One region of the Noviherbaspirillum sedimenti genome, then DNA from elsewhere that is predicted to be linked to it. Evidence: predicted binding sites of a transcription regulator. Region 1 holds the regulator's gene; each other region holds the start of a gene.
What was found. The regulator sigma-54, encoded in region 1, starts transcription at its own class of promoters, with help from an activator protein. The targets are predictions, from matches to a motif close to TGGCANGNAANCTGCTTT.

Region 1 (5,854 bases):
TCGAGCAACTGCTGGACAAAACCGGCATCACCCCTGAAGCCTGCGGTTTTATCGGCGATGACGTCATCGACTTGCCGATCCTGCTGCGGGTCGGCTTTGCCGCCAGCGTGCCGAACGGCCACCCCGAAGTGCAAAGTCGTGTACATTACCTTACCCGCGCCGCCGGCGGTGCCGGCGCGGCGCGCGAATTGTGCGATTTCATCCTGCGCGCCCAGGGCAATTACCAGGCGGCGCTCGCGCCCTACCTCGCATGAGAGACCGGCGCGCCACGGCCAACCGTTTTCAGCTGGGCATGGTACTGGCAGTCGCCGTGCTGCTGGCGCTGGGCAGTTTCTGGCTGCTCGATGTCATGCGCCGCAGCATGGAAGACAACGCGCCGATCGCCAAGCGCACCGACCCCGACTACTACGTCGAGCACTTCAATTTTGTCAGGCTGGCGAAAAACGGCCAGGCCCGTTATCACATCGCCGGAGAGCGCATGAGCCATAACCCGCAGGACGATTCCTATGAAATCGCTCGCCCGGTCATGAAAACCTTGAGCGCGCAGCGGCCGACGACGACGATCGTGGCCGAGCGTGCTCTCACCAACAGCGACATGAGCGAGGTACGCCTGTTCAAAAATGTCGCGATGGACAGGCCGGCTTCGGCAAGTTCGCAACATTTACGTCTGACATCCGACTATATGCTGGTGCTGCCGGATGATGAAGTCATGAAAACCGACCGTCCGGTGGAACTCATTTCCGGCACCTCGGTATTGAAGGGCACAGGCATGTTCGCCAATCAAGCGACCGGCGAAGTCACCCTGGCAAGCCGCGTCCAGGGCATATTTCCGCCCAGGGCAAGGCATTAAATGCCGGGCAATCTTAATGCATCGATTAAGCTATATTCCATGAAACGATTTTTCTTCGCATCGCTGTTTGCGCTCAATATGCTTGCCGTCGGCTTTGCTTATGCTGAAAAAGCCGATGCCGAAAAGCCGACCAATGTCGAAGCCGACCAGATGGCCTACGACGATGTCAAGCAAGTCAACACATTCACCGGCAATGTCGTGCTGACCCGCGGCACGCTCATCATGAAGGCGCACAAGATGGTGGTGACGCAGGATCCCGCGGGTTACCAGTTCGCGACCTTGTACGCAGGCCAGGGAAAACTGGCCAGCTTCAGGCAAAAGCGCGATGGCGGCGAAAACCTCTGGATCGAAGGCGAAGCCGACCGCATCGAATATGACAACAAGGCCGATGTCGCGAAACTGTTTTCAAAAGCAAGGATGCGTCGCCTGGAAGGCAATAAGATCACGGACGAAGTCGAAGGGGAATTCATTTCCTATGATAACCGTACTGAATTTTTCGCCGTCAATAACACACCTTCCGACACCAGCAAGCCCGGCGCCGGCCGCATCAAGGCGGTCATCCAGCCGCGCAACGAAACAAAGAAATGACACAAGGATTGCCAGAATGAGCAGCAGACTGCTTGCCAGCGGATTACAGAAAAGTTATGGCGCACGCCAGGTATTGCGCGACGTCTCGCTCGAAGTCGGCAGCGGCGAAGTGGTCGGATTGCTCGGTCCCAACGGTGCCGGCAAGACCACCGCCTTCTACATGATCGTCGGACTGGTGCCCGCCGATGCGGGAGAGATCGCGCTCAACGATGTCAGCATTTCACGCCTGCCGATCCACCGGCGCGCCACCCTTGGCCTGTCCTACCTGCCGCAGGAAGCCTCGGTATTCCGCAAGCTGACCGTCGCCGAGAATATCCGCGCCGTGCTGGAACTGCAGCATGAGAATGGCAAGTCGCTGTCGAAAGCGGCGATCGAAGAAAAGCTCGACCTGCTGCTGGCGGAGCTGCAAATTGAAAAGCTGCGCGACAACCAGGCCCTGTCGCTGTCGGGCGGCGAGCGCCGCCGCGTGGAAATCGCCCGCGCGCTGGCCACCAGCCCGCGTTTCGTACTGCTGGATGAGCCTTTTGCCGGCGTCGATCCGATTGCCGTCATCGAAATCCAGCGCATCGTGCGCTTCCTGAAAGAACGCGGCATCGGCGTGCTGATCACCGACCACAATGTGCGTGAAACGCTGGGCATCTGCGACCGCGCCTATATCATCAACCAGGGCGTGGTGCTGGCCAGCGGCCGCCCGGATGACATCATCGCCAATGAATCGGTACGCCGCGTCTATCTCGGCGAACACTTCCGGATGTAAGCAAGCGCATCTCCATGAAACAGTCCCTTCAGCTACGCGTCTCCCAGCATCTGGCATTGACGCCACAATTGCAGCAGTCGATACGCCTGCTGCAATTGTCGACGCTGGAACTGCAGCAGGAACTGGAGCAAATCCTCGCCGACAACCCGATGCTGGAGCGCGTCGACGATCCGCTTGACCACTCGGTGCGGCTGCTGGCCGACGGCGCCATCAACGCAAATGCGGGCACGGCGGAAAAGTCCGCGGCCGAAGAAGCGCCGGCAGCCGATGGCGAATCCACCTACGAAGGTGGCGAAGGCGGCGAATCCCAGGAGTCCGGCAACGGCGAGGCCGAATGGAGCTTCGACGATGTCGCGCGCACCGGCAAGGCCCCGGAAGACGACGACGCCCGTCCGCAACTGGAAGCGCACCATGTCACCCTGCGTGAACACTTGCTGGAACAAATGCGCCTCGGTTCACATGAAATCCGCGACCGCGCGCTGGTCGAACTGGTCGTCGATGCGCTCGACAACAACGGCTACCTGGAAGAACCGCTGGAAGAAATCCATGGCCGGCTTCCCGCCGAACTGGAAATCGAACTGGAAGAATTGACGATCGCCCTGAAACTGGTGCAAAGCTTCGATCCGGCCGGCGTCGGTGCGCGCAATGCCGCCGAATGCCTGGCCTTGCAAATCCGCCGCATGCCGAAAATCCCGATGGTGACGCGGCGCATGGCATTGACGATCGTGGAGCAGCACCTCTCCCTGTTCGCCCAGCGCGATTTCAACAAGCTGAAAAAACTGCTCGATTGCGACGATGAGGATTTGCGCGAAGCCCAATACGTCATCAGGCAATGCAATCCGCATCCCGGCGCCATCTTCGCCAGCGATGCAGCCGACTATGTCGTCCCGGACGTCATCGTCAAACGCGGCAAGAATGGCTGGCAAGTGACCCTTAACCACGATGTCATGCCGCGGCTGCGGGTCAATGCCTTGTATGCGAATATCCTCAAGAAAAACAAGGGCGAGGGCTCACTCACGTCGCAATTGCAGGAAGCAAAATGGCTGGTCAAGAACATGCGTCAGCGTTTCGATACGATTCTGCGCGTCGCGCAAGCCATCGTGGAAAGGCAGCGCAATTTTTTCTCCCATGGCGCCGTTGCCATGCGCCCACTTGTGTTACGTGAAATTGCTGATACACTTGGTTTACACGAGAGTACTATTTCTCGTGTAACAACCCAGAAATACATGCTGACGCCGCATGGCATGTTTGAACTGAAGTACTTCTTCGGCAGCCATGTCGCCACTGAATCCGGCGGCGAAGCTTCATCGACGGCGATACGGGCACTGATCAAACAATTGATAGGAGCAGAAGACACCAAGAACCCTCTCTCGGACAGCAAGATTGCAGAAATGCTGGAGGAGCAAGGCATGGTGGTGGCCCGGCGCACTGTGGCCAAGTACCGCGAAGCCCTGAGAATCCCCCCGGTTAACCTGCGCAAGTCTTTGTAGTATTTGTTGTGTTTGTTGCTGTGTTCGGGCGGCCAAGCATGTTTGTCGACCACGAACCGCCAGTGACCTCATCCCAAGGAGCGCTGTATGAATCTGACCATCAGTGGACATCACCTCGAACTGACCCCTTCCATCCGGGAATATGTGCATGCAAAGCTGGAGCGTATCAGGCGCCACTTCGACCATGTCATTGATGCTGCGGTCATCCTGACCGTAGACAAGCTCGCCGAGAAAGACAAGCGCCAGAGAGCGGAAATCACGCTGCGCATGCGTGGCAAGGATGTGCATGTCGAATCCATCGCTCACGATTTGTATGCGGCAATCGACGCCCTGATCGACAAGCTCGACCGCCAGGTCATCAAGTACAAAACCATGATCCAGGACCATCAGCACCAGGCGATCAAGCACTTGCCTGCATCGGCCACCAGCGCGCCGGAGGAGTAAGCCGCTTCCAGCGCTGATTTTCAGAGATCCCATCAGGGGCGCAATCCAGGCGCCCTTTTTTATTATCGAGAACAATGAACGAACATATTCTGACCTGTGTCCAGAACCGCATTGGCCTGCTGACCCTCAACCGCCCGCAAGCGCTGAATTCGCTGTCGCTGGACATGGTGCGCACGATCACGCGCACACTGCTGGACTGGCGCGATGACGACGCGGTCGATGCAGTACTTCTCTGCAGCAATAGCGAAAAAGCCTTTTGCGCTGGTGGCGACATCCGTTTCCTTTATCAGACAGCCCAGCAAACGGCCCGGCACGGCAGCGGCCTGCTGGACGATTTTTTCACCGAAGAATACGCGCTCAACCGCCTGATCCACCACTATCCCAAGCCCTACATCGTCATCATGGACGGCGTCGTGATGGGCGGCGGCATGGGGATTTCACAATGCCATTCCGGCGGCAAGCTGCACATCGTCACCGAGCGTAGCAAGATCGCCATGCCGGAAGTGAACATCGGCCTGTTTCCGGACGTCGGTGGCGGCTATTTCCTGTCGCGTTGCCCGGGCCAGCTTGGCACCTGGCTGGCGCTGACCGCCAATGCCATCGGCGCAGCCGATGCCCTGTATGCCGGCCTGGCGGATGTCTGCATCCCGTCGGCCCAACTGCCAGCCCTGAAAACGGCCTTGTTGAGCGCGCGGCGCCACAGCGATATTGCAGCCCAAGTACGGGAATTTGCCATGCAAGCCGGGGAATGGGGCGACAGCGAACTGGCGCGGCAGCGTGGCGCCATCGACCGCCACTTTGCGTTTGATGATGTGCCATCCATCATGGCTTCACTGGCTGCCGATCCAGCGCCATTTGCGCAAGACACACTGGCCGCCATGCGCAAGCGCTCTCCCCTGATGCTTTGCGTGACACTGCAGCAGTTGCGCCGCGGCGCCGGCATGGCGATCGAGGAATGCCTGCACATGGAGCGCTCCATGATGCGGCGGTGCTTCGCGCACGGCGATGCGGCCGAAGGAATCCGCGCCACCGTCATCGACAAGGACATGCAGCCAGTATGGTCGCCAGCGAGGCTGGAGGATGTCAGCCCGCAAATGGTGGAGGACTTTTTCCAGCCGGCGTGGCCGGCGCATGCCCATCCACTTCGCTGCTGGCTGTAGGGAGCTGCTAGAGTTCGTCGATCATGAACAGGCGGCGGTGCTCGCGCATGGCATAGCGATCGGTCATGCCGGCAATATAATCGGCCACCTTGCGCGCCTGCCGTGCGACATCGCCCCCCACCTGGTAGTCCGGCGCCAGCAGGCGCGGTTCCGCCATGAAGGCTTCAAACAGCTCGCGTACGACGCGGCGCGCCTTGCTGGTCATGCGGTTGACCTGGTAATGCCGGTACAGGTTCTCGCGCAGGAAGCGCTTCAGCAAGATTTCTTCCTGACGCATGGCGTCCGAGAAGCTGATCAGCGCCGGCGAGCTGCGCACTTCCGCCACGCTTTGCACGCCGGCAGCCAGGATTTTTTCTGCGGAAGTCCGGGTCAAGTCGACGATCAAGGTATTGATCATGCGGCGCACGGTTTCATTGATCATGCGACGCCCGCCAATGCCGGGAAACGCCGCTTGCGCCTCGCGCCGGTGGCGTGCGAAAAAATCGACTTCGTCCAACTGTTCGATCGAGAGCAAACCGGAACGCAAACCGTCGTCGATATCGTGGTTGTTATAGGCGATTTCATC
Region 2 (5,854 bases), 310 kb from region 1:
CCTGGGCGGCCGCCGAACGCGCGCGCGCCTTGCGCATCGGCCTGCTGGAAGCAGGCTACAACATCATTGCCGTGTTCCCGGCCGACATGCACCTGCCGGAACGGGTCGCCCAGCTGCAGCCGGACATGATCATCATCGACGCCGAGTCGGACGCCCGCGACGTGCTCGAGCACGTGGTGGTAGCTACCCGCGATGCCCGCCGGCCGATCGTGCTGTTTACCGAGGATGACGACAAATCGAGCATGGAGGCAGCCATGGATGCGGGCGTGTCGGCCTATGTGGTGGCCGGACTGCATGCCGAACGTGTCAAGCCGGTGCTGGATGTGGCACTGGCGCGCTTCAATGCCGACCAGAAGCTGCGCGCCGAATTGTCTGATACCAAACTCAAGCTGGCCGAGCGCAAGACCATCGAGCGCGCCAAGGGGCTGCTGATGGAGCGGCACAAGCTGAGTGAACCGGAAGCCTATGCAAAGTTGCGACGCCTGGCGATGGACAAGAACCTGAAACTGTCCGACCTTGCCCAACGCATCCTGGACGTTGCCGATCTGCTCGGTTGAGCCGTCTTTTAGCAGACTCTGCACAGGAGTTGTGCATCGACGAGCGGAAATTGCCACGAATGCGTGCAAATTGTGGCGATCAGGGCTGGCACGCGGATTGCACTGGAATTACGATGAATAAATGATGGCCGCGCGGCCAACGTCGGTTGCGCAGCCAGGACAAAGGCGTCTTTGCCAGCAGAGCCATGCTCGCTGGCAGGATGCCTTTTTGTTTTTCCGCGCAAAAGCCTATCAGCAGGAGCAGTAATGACAAAACACGCATTGGGTGGATTGGGTGGATCGCCCGCCGCAGGCGCCTGGACCGCCGGCTCCGATCGTCCGGAAAAGCAGGAAGTCCGGATCGGCTTCATGCCGCTGACCGATTGCGCCTCCGTGGTGATGGCGTCGATCCTCGGGTTTGACAAGAAATACGGCATATCGATCGTGCCGACCCGGGAAGCGTCCTGGGCCAGCGTGCGCGACAAGCTGGCCAGTGGCGAGCTGGATGCTGCGCAAGCCTTGTACGGCCTGGTGTATGGCGTGCACCTGGGGATCGGCTGCGCCCGCCGTGACATGGTGGTCTTGATGACCTTGAACCGGAATGGCCAGGCGATCACCTTGTCGAATCACCTGGCCGGCAAGGGCGCGCGCGACGGCGCATCGCTGGGCAGGCTGATCAAGCAGGAGCCACGTCATTACGGCACGTATACCTTTGCCCATACTTTCCCCACCGGCACCCACGCCATGTGGCTGTATTACTGGCTGGCCGCACACGGCATGCATCCGCTGCGCGATGTGCGCGTGGTGACTGTGCCGCCGCCACAAATGGTGGTTAATATGGCGCTCGGCAATATCGACGGCTTTTGCGCCGGCGAGCCATGGAATCATCGCGCGATCGCCGATAACGTCGGCATCACCGCTGCCGCCAGCCAGGACATCTGGCCGGGTCATCCGGAAAAAGTGCTGGGCGCGAGCGCCGGATTCGTGCGCCGCTACCCGAATACCGCGCGCGCGCTGACGGCGGCCGTGCTGGAAGCCAGCCGTTGGATCGATGCTTCGGCGGCCAACAAGCTGCGCGCGGCCGAGACTATCGCCGGCAAGGCCTATGTCAATACCTCGGTCAATGTGATCAGCCCACGCATGCTCGGCCATTACAGCGACGGCACCGGCGGCAGCCACGACGATCCGAACTGCATGGCATTCCACCAGGATGGTGCAGTGAATTTTCCCTACCTGTCCGATGGCATGTGGTTCCTGACCCAGCACAAGCGCTGGGGCTTGCTGAAAGAACATCCGGATTACCTCGGCGTGGCGCAGGGGATCAACAGGATCGATTTGTACTGCGAAGCGGCGGCCATGGCCGGCGTTGCCGTGCCCGATAATCCGATGCGCAGCAGCACCCTGGTCGATGGCGTGGTGTGGGACGGCAGCGCACCGGCCGCCTATGCCGATGGCTTCGCTATCCGTCATGCCTGTGCGGCTTGAGGGAGTCGGGTCGCGCCATTTTGATGCGTGTGCACGCAAATGGCGCAAAAAAATGTTCGCCAGTATGGTGGCATCCGGGGAAATGCGGCGCTTCTGGCTGGCACGTCAATTGCATTAAGGTAGACAAGCGCCAATGATGGCGCAGCAATCAACGATTATTCCGACCAACGATGGTCGGGATGGTCCGGGACAAAGGTGTCCGTGTCGTGCGGGATTTTTCCGCAGCGGCCGGGCACCTTTTTTTATTTGGATTTTCGGATTTGTATTCCATCCCAGGGAGAGCAGCATGACAAAGCAAGACGACAGCACCAACATCTCGCGCCGTTCCATTTTGAAAGCCGGCGCAGTCATGACAGCGGGCGCCTTCGGCAGCCTGGCCATGGGCGGCGTGTGGGCGGCCGGTTCCGACAAGCCGGAAAAGGAAGAGGTCAAGATCGGCTTCATTCCGCTGACCGACTGCGCCTCGGTGGTGATGGCCTCTGTGCTGGGCTTCGACAAGAAGTACGGCGTCAAGATCATCCCGACCAAAGAAGCGTCCTGGGCCGGTGTGCGCGACAAGCTGGTCAATGGCGAGCTCGACATGGCGCACGTGCTGTACGGCCTGGTCTACGGCGTGCACCTGGGCGTGTCTGGTCCCAAAAAAGACATGGCGGTGCTGATGAACCTGAACCACAACGGCCAGGCCATTACGCTGTCGAAAAAGCTGGCGGACAAGGGCGCGGTCGATGGCCCCTCGTTGGCCAAGGTGATGGCCAACGAAAAGCGCGAATATACCTTCGCCCAGACTTTCCCGACCGGCACCCACGCCATGTGGCTGTATTACTGGCTGGCTTCCGCCGGCATCGATCCCTTCAAGGATGCCAAGGCGATCACCGTGCCGCCGCCGCAAATGGTCGCCAACATGCGCGTCGGTAACATGGACGGCTTCTGCGTCGGCGAACCCTGGGGCCACCGCGCCATCATGGACGGCATCGGCATCACCGCCGCCACCACCCAGGATATCTGGAAAGACCATCCGGAAAAGGTATTGGGCACCACCGCCGACTTCGTCGACAAGCATCCGAATACCGCGCGCGCAGTCATGATGGCCATTATCGAAGCCGGCAAGTGGATTGATGCCGGCCTGCAGAACAAGCTGAAGATGGCTGAAACCGTGGCGCAGAAGTCCTATGTCAACACCAGCGTCGACGCCATCAACCAGCGCATCCTGGGCCGTTACCAGAATGGCCTGGGCAAGACCTGGGACGACCCGAACCACATGAAGTTCTTCAATGATGGCCAGGTCAATTTCCCTTACCTGTCCGACGGCATGTGGTTCCTGACCCAGCACAAGCGCTGGGGCCTGATCAAGGACCATCCGGACTACCTGGCCGTGGCGAAGCAGATCAACAAGGTCGACCTGTATAAGGAAGCGGCATCGGCGATGAAAGTCAGCATCCCCAAGGATGTCATGCGCACCAGCAAGATGATCGACGGCGTGGTCTGGGACGGCAAGAACCCGGCCAAGTACGCCGACGGTTTCAAGATCAAAGCCTGATTTACATTATCTGGAGTCATCATGAGCGCAGTTATGAATACCCGAATGAACGAACCGGCAGTGCCGGTTGCCGAATCGCCGCCCGCCAGGGCGGTCAAGCCCGCCGTTGCGGAAAAAGCGCAAGCAGTCGCTGCTGCACAGGTCCAGAGCAATGGCCGGAAAATCTCGTTCAAGCCTTTCCTGCTGGCGGTGCTGCCGCCGATCCTCGGCCTGGCGTTGCTGGTCCTGATCTGGGAAATCGTTGCCGCCAAAAGCAGCGGTATCCCGACGCCGCTGGTGACGCTGAAGGCCGCGATCGTGCTGTTTTCCGATCCGTTCTACCAGAACGGCCCGAACGACCAGGGCATCGGCTGGAACATCCTGATGTCGCTGGAGCGTGTCGGCACCGGCTTCGGCCTGGCCGCACTGGTCGGCATCCCGATGGGCTTCATGATTGGTCGCTTCAAGTTTTTGTCCGGCATGTTCAACCCCATCATCAGCATTTTGAAGCCGGTGTCGCCGCTGGCCTGGCTGCCGATCGGGTTGCTGGTGTTCAAAGCTGCCAACCCGGCCTCGATCTGGGCCATCTTCATCTGCTCGATCTGGCCGATGATCATCAATACCGCCGTCGGCGTGCAGCGCGTGCCGCAGGACTACATGAACGTGGCGCGGGTGCTGAATCTGTCCGAGTGGAAGATCGTCACCAAGATCCTGTTTCCGTCCGTGCTGCCATACATGCTGACCGGCGTGCGCCTGTCGATCGGCACTGCCTGGCTGGTGATCGTTGCCGCTGAAATGCTGACCGGCGGCGTGGGGATCGGCTTCTGGGTCTGGGACGAGTGGAACAACCTGAACGTGCCGCATATCATCATCGCGATTTTCGCCATCGGCGTGGTCGGGCTGCTGCTGGAGCAGGCGCTGGTCGCCATCGCCAAGGCATTCACCTATGAAGATGTACGCAACTAAGCGTGCGCAGCTGACCCTAACTGAAAGAGGAAACCATCATGGACAAGCTGAACAACAAGTTTATCGAGATCACCCAGGCAGAAATGTCGTTCACCACCAAGAAGGGCGTGTTCCACGCACTCAAGGACATCAACCTGACAGTCAAGAAGGGCGAGTTCGTCACGCTGATCGGCCACTCCGGTTGCGGCAAGTCGACCTTGCTGAACCTGATCGCCGGGCTGCTGACGGCGACCGAAGGCGCGCTGCTGTGCGCCAACCGCGAAATCAGCGGACCATCGCCGGAGCGCGGCGTGGTGTTCCAGAACCACTCGCTCTTGCCGTGGCTAACCTGCTTTGAAAACGTCTATCTGGCGGTCGAGCGGGTGTTCGGTGCCGCCGAATCGAAGGCGCAATTGAAGGAGCGCACCCGTGCGGCGCTGGCGCTGGTCGGCCTGACCCACGCCGAGCAAAAGCGTCCGCATGAAATTTCCGGCGGCATGAAGCAGCGCGTCGGCATTGCCCGCGCACTGTCGATGGAACCCAAGGTGTTGCTGATGGACGAACCGTTCGGCGCGCTGGATGCCCTGACCCGCGCACACCTGCAGGACGAGTTGCTGAAGATCGTCGCCAAGACCGGCTCCACCGTGGTGATGGTGACCCATGATGTCGATGAGGCGGTGTTGCTGTCGGATCGTATCGTCATGATGACCAACGGGCCGGCGGCGACCATCGGCGAGATCCTGGAGGTGAACCTGGCGCGTCCGCGCGAACGCGTGGCGCTGGCGCAGGATGCGCAGTACATGGCCTACCGCACCGCGGTGCTGGAATTCCTGTATCACCGGCAGGCGCATCCGGCGATGAAGGAAGCGGCGTAGATGGATAGATCGTGCGCGATGCGCACGATCTCGCTAGCGCAACACCAGCAGATAAAGCAGCAAGAGATTCACCACAATGGATATCGCCGCAATCGCCCGCCACAACGACAGGGGATCGCGCTTGGCCAGCGGCGTGGCCACCGGTGCGGCCAATGGCCTGCTGGCGCCACGCTCCAGCGCCAGCACCAATTCCTCGGCCGTCTCGAAGCGCAGCAAGGGGTCGCGCGCCACCGCTTTGAGCAAGACATTTTCCAGCCAGAGCGGCAGATCAGGCCGGTAGCGCGAGGGCGGCACCGGCTCGCCGAAACGCGGCCGCTGGAAAGGCTCGATCTCGCCATAGGGATAGTGGCGGGTCAACATCTGGTACAGGGTCACCCCGGCGGCATACAGGTCGGTCTGGCGCGAGGGCTGCCCACCGTCGAACAGTTCCGGCGCCAGGAACGAGGGCGTGCCGGCCTGCGGCGCCCGCGCAGCGACGTCTTCTTCCAGTCCGGATT
Region 3 (5,854 bases), 540 kb from region 1:
TGGTAACCGTCTTGTATTTCCATGTCGCTCATGTCGTCTCCTATCAGGTTATGAAAAAAAATTGCCTTAAAAGATGACCAGCGGGGTGCTGCTGAATTCCCGGCTTGACCGGCTCCCTTTTGCGCCTGCACAAAAAATCCAGTGCCGTCCTGCTTCGAGGTTTTTCCTTGCTTAATTGCGAGTCATATCGCCCTGCTGGCGCGAATGACAGTCAAACGACGAGGGATGGCTACAGTCGCATGCCGCGATGCGGGAGAAGCATTTGATGGGCCAAGGGCGAAAGCCAGATGGCGGCAAGAATTGCGATGTCAAGTTGCCGCCCTCAAGATAGACGAAATGCGGACTTCATTCATGAAAAATGCGGCTTCTGCGGCGCGACCTGGCGTGAGCGCACGCGGCGCGAAAATGCCGTGATGAAAGCCGCATATTCATTCGAACCGGGACGGATGCCGGCCTTGGCTGCCTTGGCCACCCCGCTCTCGAAGGTATCGCCCAGATCGTAAGCCAGGTCACCCAGGGACCAGGCTTGGCCCTTATCCGTACCAGCCATCTCCGCAAGCATGAATTTACCCAAGGTGGTGCCGGACAGTAGCGGTTGCGGATAATCCATCGTCGTCGACTCCAGTTGGCATTGAACGATCTTGTTTGACTTGTGCGTTCAGACAGGCTGACAAGTGCTGTAGAACATTCTCTTCCGCATAGGGACGAACGGTTTGAATTTTGTCAAAATTCTGCTTGCATGCCCTGCCCGCCATCATCAGGGAGAGGCGAAGGACACGCCATTGAGACAAGGGCGAGATATTGTTCCAGTTTGGCAATACGGTTGGTTTCCATATACCATGGAAGCAAGCACATTCCGGGGTATGCTGCAATGCCAATCAAATTTCCCAAGTCGGGCCAGCGTCTGGTCGCCATGCTGGTGCTGCTGAGTACCGCGACGCTGCCTGCGATTGCCGCCAGCGAAGACGATACCCAGCTGGCGCGCCGCTATCTGCGTTGCGCCGCCTTTTATTTATTTGGTACCAGCGGGGTCAGCAAGCCGGAATTGAAACAGCAGCTGCAGCAGATGGCTAACATCAGCCTGTACAGCGCGGAAGTATTGATGGACAAGGACCGCCTGCGGGTCAAGAGTGAATTCGACAGCGCGCGCGAAAAATTTCTCGCTGAAACTTTAAGCGATGAAGTCAAGGCTGACGCCCGGGGCTTTTTGCAATACATGGGCGAGCACTGCAACGAACTACGGAAAAATCATCGGGTGCCGCTGCCCAAGCCAGCCTCGTGAATCCAATCCTAGACCGCAATAAAACCACCTGCGAATCAGTACTACTTTTTGCCAGTGCGGCGACGTCGCACAAATCCCAGCAATCCCACGCCAAACAAAGCCAGTGTTGCGGGTTCCGGCACCTGTGACACATCAGCATGCACGTTCAGCACGTCATTGTTGCAGGATGGCGCCCAGAAAAAATCCAGTGCGCTCGCATTGCTGAACATGGCCAGTTCGAACGACAATTCAATGACGGAATGCTGGTTGGTCACATCATCACGCGTGTACACGTAATCGGCCATGCCGAGCTTGGCAGAATTGACGCCGGCATTGAACTGCACCCCCGCCGTTTCACCGGCGATGGGACTGCTCATCCACTGGACATTCGACCAGATACTGCCGGCGGTCTGGGCGGCTGCGGCATTGGCAGACGACACGGTATAGCCATTCGAGTTCAACGTGTAGGTGGTGCCTTGGGCGCCTTCGTTGATCGCACCCTGCTTGATTCCGGTGCCGCCCGCGCCACCGCCAACTTCGATGCCATAGACTTTGTTATTGTTATCGACGATGCGGATATCGCCCGGGCTGTAATACTGCGCACCATTGTCCGGCCGCTGGCCGGTGGCGATCGTCAGGAATATCTTGCCGGCCTGGTAGGCGACCGCCATGAATTCGACATCATAGTTCTGACCACCGTAATGCGGCCCGAGGTAATAATCATTTTTTGTATCGTTCGTGTCCTCGATCGCATAACCCAGCAGCAAGGCGCCAGCCGGCGCAGCCACGGTGGCGAAATTGCTGGCTGGCGTCGACTCGTCGAATCCTTCAACAAGACATTCCAGTCAGCAATGGTGCCGTCAACAGCCAGCGGTGCCGCCTGAGCCTCTGCGGAAATAGCCAGCGCCGTTATAACGGTTATCAGCAGCGTCTTGAACATATAAAATTCCTTGGCAAAAATGATTTTCTCTGCAGTAAGCACGAAGCAGGCCAAGTCGAGATCGGTTCACATTTTGCCGGGAAGGTTTTTTTATCTGCGTTGCATGCACTAGGCAAGTCATTGATTTTATTTAATAAATTTCAGTCATCAATGAACTGGGCCGATGCAGAAAAATTCCGAAAAAAAAATGTTAAATAAATAACAGTCATTAACAATTGCATTTCTAAAATTATTACTTAGTGTAAATTTTTTCGACAACATTACGCTTGGACGACCACGCCATAGTTAGGTCGCTCATAAGCACATGAAAACCCTGCCCGCATCAGGTTCTGGCACGATGTATTGAAGCTTTCCGTTTCAGCCACAAAATACCGCATGCCGAGTGCAATGCCATCGGCAATACGTCGCGCAATCAAGGCTTGCTGGACACCGCGCTGGCGAAATGCCGGCAAGGTCGAGCCAATGCCCAGCCAGGCGACATCGTTATCGACATACATGGCCGCCGCCCCGGCTGGTTGGCCATCGACAAAAGCCAGATAGTGGCGCCAACGGGGCAAGCCGACAGTCGCTGCCATCCAGTGCGCAACGATCGGTGGCCGCTCGAAGCCACGCGCCGATACATCGCCGAACAGCGCCTTGTCATCCAGTCCGATCAGCCGGATGTCCCAATCATTTCCCTGCAACGGCGCATTGTCGCGCACCAGTTTGACCGAATAGCCGCGCAGCACCAACCCGGCTTCAGCCAGCCATTGCTCAAGTTCTGCAGGACGTGCATGGGGACTGATCTGCAACGCAAAATTGCGCATGCCAGTCGCCCTGAATCTGGCTGCCAGCGTCAGGATTTGTTCGCGCGTACAAGAAGCCCCCAGGCCAAGCGCAATGGCGCGATTGCCCAAGGGTGCGTCAGCGACCAGGCAATGCGAGATGACGACATTGCCCTGGCGTTCCACAGATAATTGCAAAGCTAGCGCCACCTCGACAGGCACAGCGCGGCACAGCGCTTCCCACGAATCGGCATCGATCTGCTCCAGTGCAATGTGCAGCTTTGCATCCTGCAGCTTTTTATCGTCAACATTCATGCTTCTCCCTTTCAAACGCCGGCTGGCGCAAACTGAAACGACTTCCTTGTCACACCCCAGCCGATCAACAGCACAGCAGCATATGCCAGCGCCAGGCCGAAGAACATGGCACCGTATCCAACCAGGGTGATCAGCGCGCCGAGACCGATCGGGCTCAGGCGAAACCCCACTTCAAAAGCCGCCACCAGCCAGCCCGCCACCCTGCCCCTGGCCTGCGCCGGCACACGGTCGAACGCCAGGGCACTCAGCGCCGGGTACAACCAGCCATAGCTGAGGCCGAAAGCAAGTCCCAGTAACATCGCCTGCCGGGGCCCATGCATCCACGGCACCAGCAGCATGGTCAGCAGCAGCACGAAATGGCAGATGGCCAGCACCCAGGGCCGCAACAGTACAGCGGCGAAATAGCCGCCGGCCAGACGCACCAGCGCCACCACCAGCAAGGCTGGCGTAAGAAACCAGGCAGCGGCAAACGGCTCGGCGACCACACCGCTCTGCCCAAGATGGTCGATGAACGCCGGCAGAAATTGCGTCATGCCGGCGAAGGCCATGCCCACTGCGGCAATCGCCCAGATTTCGCCCGGCCAGCGCAGCTTGATGGCCGGTGCTTGCGCAGGCGCTACCACGGCAGCCGGCTTGAATGACCAGCAGGCGCCCAGCGCCACCAGCACCAACCCAAGTCCGGCGCTTCCCAGCCAGAATGCGACCATCCCCCTGAGATACGCCATTTCGCCCAGCACGCTGCCAATCGCATTGCCCACCTGGATCACCACCGCAAGCCAGCCGATCAGTCGTGCGCGCTGCAGCGGATGATCAACCAGAAACGCCGCCTGCGCGAACAGCGTGCCAAACACCATCGCATGCCCGACTGCAAACAGCATGCGCAGCGCCAGCATCCCCAGTCCGACATGCTCGACCCAGAGCATCAGCACATTGCCCAACACGGCAAATATGCCGCCGACCACCAGCGGCCAACGACCGCCCCGACGGCGGTTCCAATCCCCCACCGCGCCGGCAAGGCACAGCACCGGGACCAATCCCAGCGCCAGTATCCACCCCACGTCCTGCGCACTGCCGCCGAACCGCAGGATGATGCGCGGAAATTGCATCAGGAATGCCCCTGCGCAGAAATAGAAGCCCGCCATTGCCAGCAAATGAAGCACACGCAAGCGCGGCAAGGGAGGCAATTCAGGCATTCATCCGCTCCAGATTGATAATGCCAAAAGGATAATATGCGTTATGATATTTGACGACAAACAAAGGCCATTAAAGGCCATTAACTGATATAAGAAAATGGATATCAATAAGCTGGATTTGAATCTGTTACGCGTGTTTGATGCCGTCTATCGCGAGCGCAGCCTGTCACGCGCCGCAAGCCGCCTGGGGATCAGCCAGCCGGGCATCAGCCAGGCCTTGAACCGGCTGCGGCAAAATACTGGAGACCCGCTGTTCGTGCGGCAGACCCACGGCGTTGCGGCGACGTCATACAGCGATGCCATCGCCCAGCCGATCCAGCGCGCCCTGGAAGGCTTGCAGGAGGCTCTGCAGGCGCAGACTGCACTGGATATCCGCCAGACCGATCGGCGCCTGCGGATAGCGATGAGCGACTATAGCGAGAGCCTGATCCTGGCGCCGCTGATCCGCATGGTCGATGAACAGGCGCCCAAACTGCAGATCCGGGTGGTGCCAGATGATCGCGTCAATCTGCACACCGCCATGAATGACGGCGAACTGGACCTGATCATTGGCGCCATACCTCCCTTGAATGAACAGTACCGGCACCAGGATCTGTGCACCGAAGAATTCGTCTGCATCGTGCGCCGCGGCCACCCGACGATTCAGGGCCAACTGAGCCTGGAACAATACAAGCAGGCGCGACACGTTGGCCTTGCCGTGCGCGCCGCGCAATTATCGAAGATCGACCAGGCTTGCCAGCCCCATGGCTTTCAGCGACAGATCCACGTGGTCGTCCCGAACTTCCTGGCGCTACCCTTCATCATCGCCGCGACGGATGGTGTCGCCACCATGCCGCGCCGCCTGCTGCGGCTGGTGCCGCCTCATCTTGGCCTGCAAGTGCTCGCGCCGCCGCTGGCACTGCCGACGCCCACCGTTCGCCAGTACTGGCCGGAGCGCAACCACCAGGATATGGTTTGCCGCTGGATACGCGAGCAAATCCACAAAATCTGCCAGGCAATCTAGCCCCCAAGGGCCATTCAATCCAGCGCGGGCCTGAGCGCCGCCAGTGTCAGGCGAGACTGGCCCTAGCGCGTTCCGTTGGAGCGTTCGCCGCCATCGCTGAAATTAACCGATTCATCGCCACCGCTCCAGGCATGGCCAAGTTCGCTGATCTCGCAAACCTGCAGCAGGTTTTTCTTGCCGAAATAGTAGCCATAAGTTTTGCCGGCATGACCGGCAAATGCACCAGCCGGGCTGCGGCTTCGCGTATGGCGCTGGCGGTTTTCTGGCGATACAGGACAGCAAATCCCTTTTTATCCGCAAGCTGATTCATGCGCGTGCTTTGCGCAAACTGCGACGCTGTCTGCGCGCAGCCATGCAGCATGACCACCAGCGGCATCC

Region 2: a site for sigma-54 is predicted at 2,120-2,137, ahead of D3878_RS11240 (CmpA/NrtA family ABC transporter substrate-binding protein). Genes of this name have one in related genera too.
Region 3: a site for sigma-54 is predicted at 2,237-2,254, ahead of D3878_RS10205 (PEP-CTERM sorting domain-containing protein). Genes of this name have one in related genera too.

What each region holds. Positions count from the first base shown of each region.
Region 1 is NZ_QYUQ01000002.1:2,733,213-2,739,066, forward strand. It holds gene D3878_RS12740 (KdsC family phosphatase) at 1-254, shown strand, start outside; gene lptC (LPS export ABC transporter periplasmic protein LptC) at 251-850, shown strand; gene lptA (lipopolysaccharide transport periplasmic protein LptA) at 890-1,438, shown strand; gene lptB (LPS export ABC transporter ATP-binding protein) at 1,455-2,195, shown strand; gene D3878_RS12760 (RNA polymerase factor sigma-54) at 2,210-3,685, shown strand; gene hpf (ribosome hibernation-promoting factor, HPF/YfiA family) at 3,773-4,129, shown strand; gene D3878_RS12770 (enoyl-CoA hydratase/isomerase family protein) at 4,204-5,289, shown strand; gene D3878_RS12775 (deoxyguanosinetriphosphate triphosphohydrolase) at 5,297-5,854, opposite strand, start outside.
Region 2 is NZ_QYUQ01000002.1:2,420,421-2,426,274, reverse strand. It holds gene D3878_RS11250 (ANTAR domain-containing response regulator) at 1-557, shown strand, start outside; gene D3878_RS11245 (CmpA/NrtA family ABC transporter substrate-binding protein) at 804-2,021, shown strand; gene D3878_RS11240 (CmpA/NrtA family ABC transporter substrate-binding protein) at 2,308-3,558, shown strand; gene ntrB (nitrate ABC transporter permease) at 3,580-4,503, shown strand; gene D3878_RS11230 (ABC transporter ATP-binding protein) at 4,542-5,357, shown strand; gene D3878_RS11225 (bifunctional protein-serine/threonine kinase/phosphatase) at 5,391-5,854, opposite strand, start outside.
Region 3 is NZ_QYUQ01000002.1:2,196,901-2,202,754, forward strand. It holds gene D3878_RS10190 (hypothetical protein) at 1-32, opposite strand, end outside; gene D3878_RS10195 (hypothetical protein) at 350-610, opposite strand; gene D3878_RS10200 (hypothetical protein) at 872-1,282, shown strand; gene D3878_RS10205 (PEP-CTERM sorting domain-containing protein) at 1,324-2,049, opposite strand; gene D3878_RS10210 (GNAT family N-acetyltransferase) at 2,462-3,280, opposite strand; gene D3878_RS10215 (MFS transporter) at 3,292-4,473, opposite strand; gene D3878_RS10220 (LysR family transcriptional regulator) at 4,571-5,476, shown strand; partial or broken gene D3878_RS24325 (PHB depolymerase family esterase) at 5,724-5,852, opposite strand.